One region of the Streptomyces sp. WMMC940 genome, then DNA from elsewhere that is predicted to be linked to it. Evidence: riboswitches for the same ligand, from Rfam matches in the RefSeq annotation. Region 1 holds a riboswitch; each other region holds the start of a gene.
What was found. Region 1 has a riboswitch for cobalamin ahead of O7595_RS06195 ((2Fe-2S) ferredoxin domain-containing protein). Riboswitches for the same ligand answer to the same signal wherever they lie in the genome.
Positions count from the first base shown of each region.

Region 1 (2,188 bases):
AAGTCCGGTTCGGCCGCGAGGAGGGTCTCGAACGAGGGGTACTCCTCGGCCAGCACCTCGATCCGGTCGTAGGCCGGACGGTACTCCGGCAGGATCCGGTCATCGAGGTAACCGGTGCCCACCATGGACTTCTCCAGACCGAGGGCCAGCATCACCTCGGTCGCGTGCTGGTTCAGCGACACCGCCCGCTGCGGCGGACGCTGATACGTCGTCCTCACCCCGCAGTTGGTCAGCGTCACCGGGAAACCCTCGGCGGCGGGACCCGCAGGGGCGGCGTCCTCCCGGGCACCGGGAGCGCCGCAGCCGGACACCAGCAGGGCCGCCGCCAGCGCGGACAGCAGGAACTTCAGGCGTATGCCCATCATGGGGGTGGGTCCTCTCACCGCGGTAGGGAATCGGAGGGCGGCCGGGTCCGGGCGGTCCGGGCGCCGTCGCGCGGGACCGCCGGGGAGGAGTTGCCGGCGCCGCTCCGGGGAACGGTCGGTACGGTCGGCGGAAGTGGTGGGACGTCAGTCGGAAGCGGTCGTACGTGACTGCGCCTGCCCGACGGCACCGAGGCGCCTGATGCGGTCGTGCGTCCGTCGGGCGCGTTCGTGCGGCGGGGGGCCCGACGGCTCAGCCGGCGTCACGGAGCGGCCCGGAACGGACGCGCCGTGGCGGGGTGAAGGCGTACAGCCCGAGGATCTCCGGCATCTCGGCGAGCCCCGGGCCGCCCGCGCGCACCCACGCGGCCACGTCCTCGGTCGCGGCCGGATCGTTCACCAGGCCGAACCAGGCCGGTCGCCCGCCCGCGGCCCGTCCCTCGGCCGACGGCTGCACGACGACGACGTTCGCCTGGTCGCACACGTCCAGGCAGTCGGAGATCCGCACCGGCGCCTGTTCCGCGAGACGCGCGGTCTGCCGTGCGTGGTCGACTCCGGTCACCTTGGGACTGCCGCAGCAGCAGTCCCGGCACACCACGATCCGGCACGGCACCGGACCGGTGTCCACCGGCCCCCTGGGCACCATGACAAGCCCTCCCCTCTGGGGAAATCCGCCCCAGTCAGCTCGAGGAGGCGACCGCGTGAGTCTCCTGGCTCTCGGGTCACCGCTCGCCCCGGCCTTCCCACCCGCATCCGGGCAGTGGTCCGTTCGGGGTCCGCTCGCCGATCACAGTGGCGGGACCGCGCCGGATTCACACCGGCTTCCTCGTTCCGCCGTCGCCTTTTACGGCGCACATCATCGCAGAATCCCGCGCCGTGTTCACGCAGAGTCCGGGATCCGGCGGACCGGACGGCCCGTCACGCCCTCGGCCGGGAGCGCCAGGACGTCGGGCCGTACCGCGAACGGACGCCCACCGGTGGCACCCGAACACCGGACGAACCAGGCTGACAACACCACATACTGCAAAAAACGCAGTAATCAACCGGAAAACGAGGCAAAGGAACGGTAATGTTCGGCCCGGCGCAGCACTGACATCCAAGGAGTCCGGCCAGTGATCTCACGTGTGTCAGCGGGCATTCTGCTGATCTGCGCGGTGCTGCTGCACGTGGTGACTCCGCTGTGCGTCACCCCCGACGCGCCCCGGGCCGAGGCGGCCGTCGTCTCCACCGAGAGCAGGAACCCCCACACCGCGGCCGTGGTCGTCCGCGCCGACGGCGCCGGGCTCCACCACGACGAGTACGACCCGCGCAACCATCCCTCGCGACTGACCCCGCTCGGCGCCCAGGCCCCCGCCGGCCCGGGCTACGGGAACACGGGCCACGGCGGCGGCGCCCCGGACGAGGCGACGGGCCCCCCGCCCGGCACGTCGGCCGGGACCGCGAGACACAGCCGGAATCCCGGAGCCGCACCGGCGCCGACCCTGAGCACCCTGCAGTCGTTCCGCTGCTGACCGGCAGGTGCGCCACCGGTCACCGCCCCTCCCCGAGCCACCGGGGCACCGCTCCGGCACGCCCCGGGACGGACACCCGGTGCGGGGCCGACGCCCTCGTCACGGGGCGTCAGGGCCACCGCGGCGCACCCCTCTTCGACGAAGCAGACCCGTTCCGCATCGAAGAGACCGAGGTACGACCATGCAGTCACTCATCGAGCACGCCCGGCAGTTCCCCGCGCGGATCGCGGGCCAGCAGGACGCCTACGCGGCGCTCGCGCGGGGGCAGCGGCCCCAGGCGCTGTTCATCACCTGTTCCGACTCCCGGGTGGTCCC
Region 1 covers NZ_JAPZBC010000001.1:1,381,716-1,383,903, forward strand. The annotation lists gene O7595_RS06190 (ABC transporter substrate-binding protein) at 1-365, opposite strand, end outside; gene O7595_RS06195 ((2Fe-2S) ferredoxin domain-containing protein) at 616-1,008, opposite strand; cobalamin riboswitch at 1,050-1,232, opposite strand; gene O7595_RS06200 (hypothetical protein) at 1,475-1,873, shown strand; gene O7595_RS06205 (carbonic anhydrase) at 2,055-2,188, shown strand, end outside.

Region 2 (2,188 bases), 1.0 Mb from region 1:
CGTTTCCGGTCTGGGCGAGGGTGCGCATCATGCGCCCGTAGAGCTCACGGGCGGGGATGGTGCGGCGGGCGAGTCCGGCGGCCTCCGCCCTGCGGTAGGCGGCGTCGAAGTCGTCGCCCCACAGGTCCACGAGGTCGGGCACGTCGGCGGGGGAGAACAGCGACCAGTCGGCGTCGGCGTTCACCCGGCGCATGAACTCGTCGGGGATCCAGTGCGCCAGGTTGAGGTTGTGCGTGCGGCGCGCCTCCTCGCCGGTGTTGTCGCGCAGCTCCAGGAACTCCTCGATGTCCGCGTGCCACGTCTCCAGGTAGACACAGGCCGCGCCCTTGCGCCGACCGCCCTGGTTGACGGCCGCCACCGACGAGTCCAGCGTGCGCAGGAAGGGCACGATGCCGTTGGAGTGCCCGTTGGTGCCGCGGATGAGCGAACCGCGGGAGCGGATGCGGGAGTACGACAGCCCGATGCCGCCGGCGTGCTTCGAGAGCCGTGCGACCTGGTGGTAGCGCTCGTAGATGGAGTCCAACTCGTCCAGCGGCGAGTCCAGCAGGTAGCAGGACGACATCTGGGGGTGCCGGGTGCCGGAGTTGAAGAGCGTGGGGGAGGACGGCAGGTAGTCGAGGCGGCTCATCAGCCCGTAGAGGGAGGCCACTTCGTCCAGGGCGCGCAGGGAGTCGTCCTCGGCGAGACCGCAGGCGACGCGCAGCATGAAGTACTGCGGGGTCTCGATGACCTCGCGGGTGATGGGGTGCCGGAGCAGGTAGCGGCTGTAGAGGGTGCGCAGGCCGAAGTAGCCGAAGCGGTCGTCGGCGGCCGGGTCGACCAGCGAGTCGAGGCGCCGGGCGTGGGCCTGGACGAACGCGGCCGTGCGGTCCGCGATCAGCCCCTCGCGGCTTCCCACGGCGATGGAGGCGGAGAACGCGGTCGCTCCCTGCCCGGCGGCCTCCTCCGCGATGGTGAGGGTGAGCAGCCGGGCCGCGAGCCGGGAGTACGCCGGGTCCTCGGAGATCAGGCCGGCGGCCGCCTCCGTGGCCAGTTCGCGCAGTTCGGCCTCGTCCGAGCCCGCGTGCCGGCCCCGGAGGGCGGCGGCGGCGACCCGGCCGGGGTCGGCGTCGGGCAGGTCCGCGGTGAGCTCGGTCAGGGTCCGCAGGAGCGCGGTGCCTGGTCCGTCGGCGAGCTGCGCTGAAGCAGGATCGGGCGGCGCGATGGTCACGGGGTGCTCTCCCTCGCTCGGTTGGGGGCCGGCGGGGCAGGGGCACGGACGCACACCCGGGCAGGGCGGACCGCGTCCACCGGCCTTTTCCGCGAGGCCCGGACGTCTGGGCACCCGGGCCGGAGGGTCCGGGCGCACCGTCGGCAGGTCCTCGGACTCACGGGCGTACGAGGACCTGGATCAGGCCCGCGCACACCGTCACACCGTTGCGGGACAGTTCCGGATTCCCACCGGATTCCCCTGCGGCGACAGCGAGCATGAGCATACATGTGGGGGCGGTGAGTTGCGGAACCCCCCACATGTTGTGTCGTGACCGCTCGAGGCCCGGGCACGGAGACGGGCGGACACGGACGCCCGTCCGGTCCGGGTGTCCGTACGGAGCCGGGCCGCGCCACGGTGCCGTCAGGGCAGCGTGCCCCGCGGGTAAGGCGACGGGCCTCCGCGTTCCCCGGCGGGGAACGCGGAGGCCCGTGTGCGGCCTTCGGCGCGGACGCTCAGCAGCAGCGGAACCCCTTGCGGGGGTCGGCCTCCCGCTCGTCCATGCGGCAGCGTTCGAACTCGCGGCGGGACATGACCTCCGCGTCGGGGTCGTGCGACCGTGCATGGGCCACGTAACGGTCGTACACCGACTCGCCCGAGACCTCGCGCACGTACCAGCGGATCCAGTTCACCGCCCGCCGTACTCCGCCCACCGCAGTCATGGCTCCCACGGTACTCACGCCTTGCCGCTGCCCGCGGCCTCGGAGTCCGCGGCGCCGGCCGACTCGGGGGCCGGGGCGCCGGCGCCGACCGCCGCGAGCTCCGCCTTCTCCTCCCTGGTGGCGAACAGCCCGGCGGGCGCGACCAGTTTGGACTCGACGTACGGGACCTCGGCGAGCCGGACGGTCTCCGGCTTGCTGACCGCCTTGAGGCAGACCCGGCCGGCGTCGGCCAGGACCACCACGATGAGCAGGGCGAACAGTGCGCAGAGCACCCCGT
Region 2 covers NZ_JAPZBC010000001.1:2,425,722-2,427,909, reverse strand. The annotation lists gene O7595_RS10505 (ribonucleoside-diphosphate reductase subunit alpha) at 1-1,210, opposite strand, end outside; cobalamin riboswitch at 1,336-1,475, opposite strand; gene O7595_RS10500 (YbdD/YjiX family protein) at 1,705-1,911, opposite strand; gene O7595_RS10495 (carbon starvation CstA family protein) at 1,926-2,188, opposite strand, start outside.
Region 2: linked by a shared signal. The riboswitch ahead of O7595_RS10505 (ribonucleoside-diphosphate reductase subunit alpha) and the one ahead of O7595_RS06195 ((2Fe-2S) ferredoxin domain-containing protein) in region 1 are both predicted to bind cobalamin.

Region 3 (2,188 bases), 5.3 Mb from region 1:
CTGTACGTTGCCGGTGCCGGCCGCGCCGGCCCACGGGTAGGTGCCCCCCGCGTCCTTGATCAGCCGGGCGGCGTAGCTGCCGCCGGCGGGCATGTACCAGGTGCCCTGGTACATCGTGCCCGGCAGGACCTCGACGGGCTTGCCTGCCTTCGCTGCCCGCGCGCCCTTCTCGGCGACCTTCCGGTAGTCACTCTCGATGGTGTCGAAGACCTCGCCGGCGCGCTTCTCCGCTCCGGTGAGCGCGGCCATCGCCTTGACCCACTCGGCACGCCCGAGCGGACTGGCCTCCAGCCACTCGGCGTTGGCGACCACGGCGATGCCGGCCTGGCGGAGCTTGGGGTACTGCGGGTCGTCGGTGCCCTGGGTCATCAGCACGTCGGGCTTGGCGCCGATGACCGTCTCGGCGTTGAGGGTCTGGTCCTTGGCGTACTCGGTGACCTTGCCCGCCTTCACCCGCTCGATGACCTCGGCGGAGGAGATGGCCGTGGTGCTCGCGACACCCGTCAGCACGTCCAGGGTGCCGGTCTCGGTCAGCAGCGGGAGGTGGGTCGTCGAGGCGGAGTACAGGCTCTTGACGGGTACGGTGATCTGCTGCGCGGACGCCAGTTCACCGGTCAGCTCGGGCTTCGGAGCACCGCACTTGACCAGCACGTACGACTCTGGCTTTCCCTTGGGGAAGGGCTCCTTGACGGTGAGGACCTGGTAGCTCTTCTCGTACCGCAGCGTGAAGTTCCCGGCGTGCTTCACCCTCGATTTGACCGGAAAGTAGTCCTTGGCCGGGTCGAAGTCCTTGATGCAGCCCTCCCCGGCCACCTGGGCCTTGGCGTCGGCTGACTGGTCGGCTCCGCCTCCGCAGGCGGTGAGCGTGAGGGCGGCGATCAGGAAGGCCCCCGCGGCGGCCTGACGGTGGACGGGCATGACGGATCGTACGGACAAGGTGACTCCTGGTGGCGTGCGTGGGCAGCACGCATCGACGTGGCGCGCGATGCGGCGTACGGGAGGAACCCGCTGAGGGAGGAGGTCGTCAGAACCTGGAAGAACCCGGCTTACGAGTCAAGCCGGACGGGTCGACCCTGAAGGGCCACTGCAGCGTGAAGCTGCCACCGCACGTGAACAGGCACACGGGTGCCACCGCCTCTCCTGGGGAAATCCGCCCCGTACTTCGAGGTGCGACGGCGTGAGTCTCCTGACTCGGGATCACAGCTTCTCCGGCCTTCCCACCCCGCACGGGGCGGTGGCCATGGGTGGAGTCGCTCCCCCTACACAGTGGCGGTACCGTGCCGGAATCTCACCGGCTTCCTCGTTCCGCCGTCGCTTGACGGACGGAAGCATCGCAGAACCGGCCCCGGCCCCGCCAGACCCACACCTGTGCGACCGGCCACAGAGAGCGCTGTGCGAGCCGGACTTGTTGGCGAGTCTCGCGCGTCTGACCGGCGGCATCGGTGTCACTGCGGGGCGACCGTCACCCTGAACGCTGCTGGACGCGCCGATCTCAGCGATCTGTGGCTGCCTCAGCCGGACGACGACCTGCTCGCCTGCCGCACGGCAGACAGCCGCGCTGCCTTCGACAGTGAAGCCCTGAAGTGGCAGAGCGTTCGAGCAACGCGGCTGTGTCGACGGTCTGTTCGACCGCGATCCGGCCTCCTTCCACCGGGTCGGGGAACCGAGCGGTGCTCGAGGTGCGCGCAGTGCTCATGCCCCAGAATGCCGACCTGCCGTCCGGGCCGGGGTCAGCGCACCGTGCGGGTGCGCCGGCCGACCGACTCGACCAACGGCAGCATCCGGTGCGGCACACGTTCCCGCAGTGCCATCTCCGTCCGTGTGCGGACGACGCCCGGCAGATTGATCAGGCGCTGGATCACGTCCTCCAGATGGCCGTTGTCCCGGGCTACCACCCTGGTCAGCAGGTCTCCGCCGCCCGTGATGGAGAACGCCTCGACGATCTCGGGCACCTCGGCCAGCGCATCGCCCACATCGTCCAGATGACCCTGGGTGACCTCGATGTGGACGAACGCCAGCACCGGATGACCGAGCGCGGCGGGGGACAGCACCGGACCCGTGCCCGTGATCACACCGTTGCGTTCCAGACGGTCGATCCTTGCCTGGAGGGTTCCGCGCGCGATGCCGAGGACGCGGGCGTACTCCCGCACGCTGGTGCGCGGCTGCTCGATCATCAGCCGCAGGATGC
Region 3 covers NZ_JAPZBC010000001.1:6,711,720-6,713,907, forward strand. The annotation lists gene O7595_RS29655 (ABC transporter substrate-binding protein) at 1-936, opposite strand, end outside; cobalamin riboswitch at 1,158-1,348, opposite strand; gene O7595_RS29660 (Lrp/AsnC family transcriptional regulator) at 1,731-2,188, opposite strand, start outside.
Region 3: linked by a shared signal. The riboswitch ahead of O7595_RS29655 (ABC transporter substrate-binding protein) and the one ahead of O7595_RS06195 ((2Fe-2S) ferredoxin domain-containing protein) in region 1 are both predicted to bind cobalamin.

Region 4 (2,188 bases), 5.7 Mb from region 1:
GTGCGAGGCGGACGAGGAGATCCTGCGGCTGTGGGACGCCCCGGTGGAGACGCCCGCGCTGCGCTGGGGCCGCTGAGTCATGCCCGGCCCGGCCGACGGCGGCTTCGCGTCCGCGGGCCGCGACGACGCGCGCGGGGAAACCGGTGCGCCACGAGAAGGAGACGCTGTGCTCGACGCGGATTTCTTCCTCCGCTGGATGAACGCCCTGGCCGAGGCGGTGGACCGCGAGGCGGGCCGGCTCACCGAGCTCGACGCCGCGATCGGGGACGCCGACCACGGAACGAATCTGCAGCGGGGTTTCACGGCGGTGCGGGCGGCGCTGGAGAAGGACGCGCCGGACACCCCCGGTGCCGTGCTGATGCTGACCGGGCGGCAGTTGATCTCGACGGTCGGTGGGGCGTCGGGGCCGCTGTACGGCACGCTGCTGCGGCGGGCCGGAAAGGCGCTCGGCGACGAGCCCGAGGTGTCGCGGGCGCAGCTCGCCGAGGCGCTGCGCGCGGGGATCGCGGCGGTGGCGCAGCTCGGCGGCGCGAAGGCCGGGGACAAGACGATGCTGGACGCGCTGGAGCCCGCGGCCGCGGCGCTGGACGAGTCCTTCGCGGCGGCGCGGGAGGCCGCCGACGAGGGCGCGGCGGCGACCGTGCCGATGCTGGCCCGCAAGGGGCGGGCGAGCTATCTGGGCGAGCGCAGCATCGGGCACCAGGATCCGGGGGCGACGTCCTCCGCCCTGCTGGTCGGGGCCCTCGAGGAGGCCGCGCGATGACCGGCCCGGTCGGGATCGTCCTCGTCTCGCACAGCGCGCAGGTCGCGGAGTCGGTCGCCGACCTCGCCCGGAGGCTGGCCGGCTCCGGCGACGCCGTACCGGTCGCCGCGGCGGGCGGGACGGCGGACGGGGGCCTCGGCACCAGTTCGGAGCTGACGGCGCGTGCCGCGCACGAGGTGGACCGGGGCGCCGGAGTGGCCGTGCTGGTCGACATCGGCAGCGCCGTGCTGACGGTCAAGGCGCTGCTGGCCGAGGGCGACGAACTTCCGGAGGAGACCAGGCTGGTGGACGCGCCGTTCGTGGAGGGCGCCGTCGCCGCGGTGGTCACCGCGGCCGCCGGCGCGGATCTGGACGCGGTGGAGGCGGCGGCCGCGGAGGCGTACGACTACCGCAAGGTGTGACCGTACGCATCCGCGCGCGGCTTGTGATGGACCTGGTCAACGCACTAATGTCGCAGGGCCTTGGTGAACGGGAAACCGGTGGAGTACCGGTGCGGCCCTCGCCACTGTGATCGGGAAGTCCGGCTCTCTCCGCAAGGAAGCCACTGGACCGCCACGGGAGACCGTGGTGTCCGGGAAGGCGGAGCCCGGGCGGCAGGACCCGTCAGCCAGGAGACCGGCCGGGGCGCGTTGTCCATCCACGAGGTGCTGGAGAGGGTCTCCCAACCATGCATATAGCCGAGGGGTTTCTGCCCCCTGTGCACGCGGCCGCCTGGGGCGTCGCGTCCGCCCCCTTCGTGATCCACGGCGTACGGGCGCTCACCCGTGAGGTCAGGGCGAATCCCGAGTCCACCCTGCTGCTCGGCGCGTCGGGCGCCTTCACCTTCGTCCTCTCGGCGCTCAAGATCCCTTCCGTGACCGGCAGTTGCTCGCACCCGACCGGCACGGGGCTGGGCGCGATCCTGTTCCGGCCACCGATCATGGCAGTGCTCGGCACGATCACCCTGCTCTTCCAGGCGCTGCTGCTGGCCCACGGCGGACTGACCACGCTCGGTGCGAACGTGTTCTCGATGGCGATCGTCGGGCCGTGGGCCGGGTTCGCGGTGTACGCGCTGCTGCGCCGGTCCGGGGCGCCGCTGATGGTGGGCGTCTTCTTCGGCGCGTTCGTCGCGGACCTGTCCACGTACTGCGTCACCAGCGTGCAGCTGGCGCTGGCATTCCCCGACCCGGGCAGCGGCGTGGCCGGCGCCCTGGCCAAGTTCGGCGGCATCTTCGCGTTCACCCAGATCCCGCTGGCCGTGAGCGAGGGCCTGCTCACCGTGCTGGTGATGCGGTTGCTCGTGCAGTCCAGCAAGGGTGAGCTGACCCGCCTCGGAGTGCTCCTCCAGGGCGGCGCCAAGAAGGAGGCCGCGGTCCGATGAGCCGTAACGCGAAGATCAACACGCTGCTGCTGGCGATCGTGGCGGCGCTGGCGGTGCTGCCGCTC
Region 4 covers NZ_JAPZBC010000001.1:7,090,097-7,092,284, reverse strand. The annotation lists gene dhaK (dihydroxyacetone kinase subunit DhaK) at 1-76, shown strand, start outside; gene dhaL (dihydroxyacetone kinase subunit DhaL) at 167-763, shown strand; gene O7595_RS31285 (PTS-dependent dihydroxyacetone kinase phosphotransferase subunit DhaM) at 760-1,164, shown strand; cobalamin riboswitch at 1,181-1,401, shown strand; gene O7595_RS31280 (energy-coupling factor ABC transporter permease) at 1,431-2,123, shown strand; gene O7595_RS31275 (energy-coupling factor ABC transporter substrate-binding protein) at 2,120-2,188, shown strand, end outside.
Region 4: linked by a shared signal. The riboswitch ahead of O7595_RS31280 (energy-coupling factor ABC transporter permease) and the one ahead of O7595_RS06195 ((2Fe-2S) ferredoxin domain-containing protein) in region 1 are both predicted to bind cobalamin.